2 regions of the Nitrincola salilacus genome follow, and region 1 is predicted to be linked to the other one. Evidence: predicted binding sites of a transcription regulator. Region 1 holds the regulator's gene; the other holds the start of a gene.
The links. The regulator FNR, encoded in region 1, switches genes on or off when oxygen is low (the NO sensors DNR and NnrR bind a similar motif). The targets are predictions, from matches to a motif close to TTGATNTANATCAA.
Positions count from the first base shown of each region.

Region 2: the regulator FNR is predicted to act here: its motif matches at 1,258-1,271, upstream of ubiU (ubiquinone anaerobic biosynthesis protein UbiU).

Region 1 is NZ_CP176580.1:2,058,071-2,060,275, forward strand. Features, by position in the region: gene ACK3CJ_RS09755 (adenine phosphoribosyltransferase) at 1-243, opposite strand, end outside; gene fnr (fumarate/nitrate reduction transcriptional regulator Fnr) at 439-1,212, opposite strand; gene hemN (oxygen-independent coproporphyrinogen III oxidase) at 1,392-2,205, opposite strand, start outside.
Region 2 is NZ_CP176580.1:4,443,806-4,446,010, reverse strand. Features, by position in the region: gene ACK3CJ_RS20460 (pyridoxal phosphate-dependent decarboxylase family protein) at 1-828, opposite strand, end outside; gene ACK3CJ_RS20455 (hypothetical protein) at 993-1,157, opposite strand; gene ubiU (ubiquinone anaerobic biosynthesis protein UbiU) at 1,372-2,205, shown strand, end outside.

The DNA.
Region 1 (2,205 bases):
CAGAATCAGCGGTAGATTGAGCTGATAGGCAATTACCGATCCCAGCAGAAAGCCGCGTGCATCTATTCCTGCAATATGGGTGATATCACTGCCGATATAGCGCTGAATGAAGGCATCACATACCATGCGCATCGCTTTCGGGTCTTTGAAAACCGGTGTTACATCCCTGAACATAACGCCGGGTTCGGGCCAGTCAGGCAGGGATCGGATCACCGATTTTATGTAATATTCGTCAAAAGACATCAGAAACTCCTCAATAGGATGCAAACTTGATACAGCTCAATGTTTTCGGGTATCAGGCGGTGTTTAATAGGCTCGTTGGGTTACACAATGAACTGATGACGTCATTGTGGGACATTCGGGCGCCTCAGATGAAAATCTGAGGCGTTTTTTTTGGTTTGAGACACGGTTATTCTCGGCAGGTAGTAAACATCTGTATCAGTTACGCTTTTGTTGAAGGGCGGAAGGGTCGTCCACGGAGCATTCGCCAGACAGCTCATAGATCTCTTCAAGATCCATCAGTTTGATCTCTTTGCCATCCACCTGAATCAGGTTCTGGTTTTGAAAACGGGTGAAGATACGGCTGATAGTTTCAACGGCCAAACCCAGGTAGTTACCGATCTCATTTCGTGACATGGACAAACGGAAAGACATGGCAGAGTAGCGCCGCTCCTGAAAACGCTGCGACAGTTTGATCAGGAAGGTGGCGACGCGTTGCTCGGCATTTTTCTTCGACAGCAGCAACATCATCTGTTGCTCGTCGCGGATCTCTTTGCTCATGGTGCGTACAATCTGGCGACGCAGCTCAGGGAGTTGTCCAGACAGGTCATCAAGGCGTTCAAACGGAATTTCGCAGACGGTGGTGGTTTCCAGAATCTTGACCGAGACCGGATAGTGGTTGGCATCATAGCCACTGAGGCCAACCAGCTCACCTGGCAGATAGAAACCGGTGATCTGTTCTTCACCATCATTGGTGATGGTGTAGCTTTTGACGGAGCCAGCACGGATGGCGTAAATGCTGCCAAAAGGGTCGCCCTGTCTGAACAGGTGCTCACCTTTTTTCAATGGTCGGCTCTTGTCGATGATATTGTCCAGCCGCTCCATCTCGGTCATGTTGAGCGAAACAGGGAGGCACAGACTGCTCAGACTGCAGGTGTTGCAGTGTGATGGCTTGATGCTGTGAAGCTTACCTGATGCTGCTTTATCATCCATCCGATTTATCATCCATCCAAGTCCTGCAGTGTCTGTGACGGTCATGCCCGATCTATTCAAAGGACATTATGTATCATTTAGCGCCCGGGGTGAAGTTCAGCAGACGCTTATAGACTAACTGTTATAACAGTAGTCATGACAACTATTATAGCAACAGACCGTCATTAGTCAGGTTTGGATCAGATGATGCGTGAATAGCCTCGGGTAGGTTGCAGTTTGGGAATGTAGGCATCGAATGCCATGCAGACACGTCTGATCAAGAGACGTCCAGCTGGTGTGACATGAATGATGCCAGCATCAAGATGAACCAGACCGTCCTGTTCAAACTGTCGCAGCTCCTGCATCTCAGCGGCAAAGTAGCTGTCGAAATCAAGTTTGAAATGCGATGCGATCGCTTGGGTATCGAGTCTGAAATGGCAGATCAGTTGCTCTATTACAGCGGCACGGATCAGGTCATCGCGACTGAGTGTAATGCCGCGGCGCACGGCATTCTGCTTCTCTTCGATTGCCTGGGTATAGAGACCGAGGTCGTGTTCATTCTGATAGTAAACGTTGCCGATCTTGCTGATGGATGACACGCCCATCGCTACCAGATCGCAGTCTGCATGGGTCGTATAACCCTGAAAATTACGATGCAGCTGACCATTGAGCTGAGCCTGTGCCAGAGAGTCATCGGGTTTGGCGAAGTGGTCCATGCCGATATAGCGATAACCCGCTTCCATCAACTTGCTGATTGTATTTTGCAGGATAATCAGCTTGGCTTCCGCGCTGGGCAAGTGTTCGCTCTGTATATGGCGCTGCGAACGAAAACGCTCGGGCATATGAGCATAGTTGAACACTGACAGGCGATCCGGGCTCATCTCAATCACTTTATCCAGGGTGCGATCAAAGCTGTCTGGTGTTTGATGGGGCAGGCCGTAGATCAAGTCCATATTCAGCGAAGTGAATCCCAGTTCGCGTGCCTGTTCCAGCACCGCGAGGGTCTGTTCGATC
Region 2 (2,205 bases), 2.4 Mb from region 1:
GACACGGGCGATTTCGACCAGCGGATCCACGGCGCCGGTGCTGACCGATCCCGCAGTTGCGGCGACCATAATGGGCCGCGCACCGGCCCTTTGGTCCTCGGTAATGGCATCGCGGAGCGCGTCCACATTCATACGTAGCCGGGCGTCCACCGGGATCCAGCGAATGGCATGAGTACCCAGACCGGCGATATCGACTGCCTTCTGGATCCAGGTGTGGGTCTCGGTGGAAGCGTAAACCCGAAGTGTCGCGGCATTGGGTCCGCCGATGCCGGTGTCGCGTACTGACGATCCGAGCGCCGCTACTCGCGCGGTGAGCAGGCCCACGATGTTCGCCATATTGCCGCCACTGACCAGCAGACCCCCGCAATCCCGCGGATACCCGACTAGCTCTGCGATCCACCGCACGGTCTGGACTTCAATCTCGCTTGCCACCGGTGACAGCCGCCAGGCACCGACATTCTGATTGACTGCCGCCGCGAGAAAGTCACCGAGCATGCCGATCGGCGCGGGCGAAGACGTCACATAGCCCATGAAACGGGGATGGGCATTAAACAGGGAGTGATCGAAAAGCAGCCGCGTCGCGCGTTCCAGCAGCTCCCCGCTATCGGTGCCGTTTTCCGGCAGCGCTGAATCACCGTCGATCAGTGCACGGATCGCATCGAGCGAATCGTTTGGAGTGACAGGGCGCTCGGGTAATGACTTGAGAAAATCGGCGATGGAATCAACCAGCGCATGGCCTGTACGGCGGAACGACTCGGCGTCCATTGCCAGTGGCGCCTCGCGCCCCTGATCAGACTCGATTGCGGAATTTTCGGTTCCGTCATGCATGGCTCACCTCCTGTGCCTCGAATGCACGATGGCATTCCTGGTCGAGCATACCAGCTACTTAAAGTTGGTATCCAAGAACTTTCACGATAGTGGATTTCCCGTCAATTGCAAATTGCAAATTGCAACGAAACTATTCCATGCATAAACGGCTAAACCTATGTCATTCATAGCCGACCGGCGAAGCTCAGTGAATCCAACTGGTTCTGAATGCTGACTCGAATACCGCCTACGCGAGTTTCTTCGTCCACCAGTTTTGCATGCACCAGCATCAAGTTGCGGATCGCACGCAGGTGAATCGAAGCCATATCAGTGAGTCGGATGATGCCCATGTCGAACGAACATATCTATGCCGATGCCTACCAACCCGGTCAGATCGCGCAACGGGTCGAGCGTATGGGGTGGCGAAAGCGCAGGCTGATGCGATGACATTTGATGAAAGTCAAAAATCCCGACTGATCTATCTGCTATTGTATCGCCTCTTCATGTTATGAAAAGCGTGATGAAGAATGTGATAAAGAGCGTGATGAAAAGCAGAGGTGATATATGGAGCTGGTATGCCCCGCAGGGAATCTTCCGGCCCTGAAGCAGGCGGTGGATCAGGGTGCGGATGCGGTCTATTTCGGTTTCAAGGACGCCACCAATGCACGGCAGTTCATCGGTCTTAACTTCAACGAAGCCCGCGCGCGGGAGGGTATCGAGTATGCGCATCAGCGCGGTTGTCGTGTCTTCTGTGCCATCAATACTTATCCACAACCTGCGGGCTGGGAGAGCTGGGCGGCAGCAGTGGATAAAGCGGCTGCTCTGGGTGTGGATGCGCTGATTCTGGCGGATATCGGCCTGCTGGATTATGCCGCCGAGCGCCATCCGACGATCGCCCGTCACCTGTCGGTGCAGGGGTCGGCAACCAGTCATGAAGCGCTGAGCTTTTATCAGCGCCAGTTCGGCATCCGTCGTGCGGTTTTGCCGCGGGTACTGTCCATCACACAGGTTGAGGATCTGGCTCGACAGAGTCCGGTGGAGCTTGAGGTGTTCGCCTTCGGCAGTCTGTGCATCATGGCCGAAGGGCGCTGTTATCTTTCCTCCTATCTGACCGATGAATCCCCCAACACCTGCGGTGCCTGTTCACCCGCTAAGGCGGTCCGCTGGCAGGAGACTGATCAGGGGATGGAGTCACGCCTGAATGGTGTGCTGATCGATCGCTTTGCCGCGGGTGAGAAGGCTGGCTATCCAACGCTGTGTAAAGGGCGTTTCCGGGTGGAGGATCAGCTCTACCATGCGATAGAGGAGCCGGTCAGCCTCAGTACGCTGGATCTGTTGCCGAAGCTGCAGGAGATCGGAATCAGTGCGGTCAAGATCGAGGGGCGTCAGCGCAGCCCG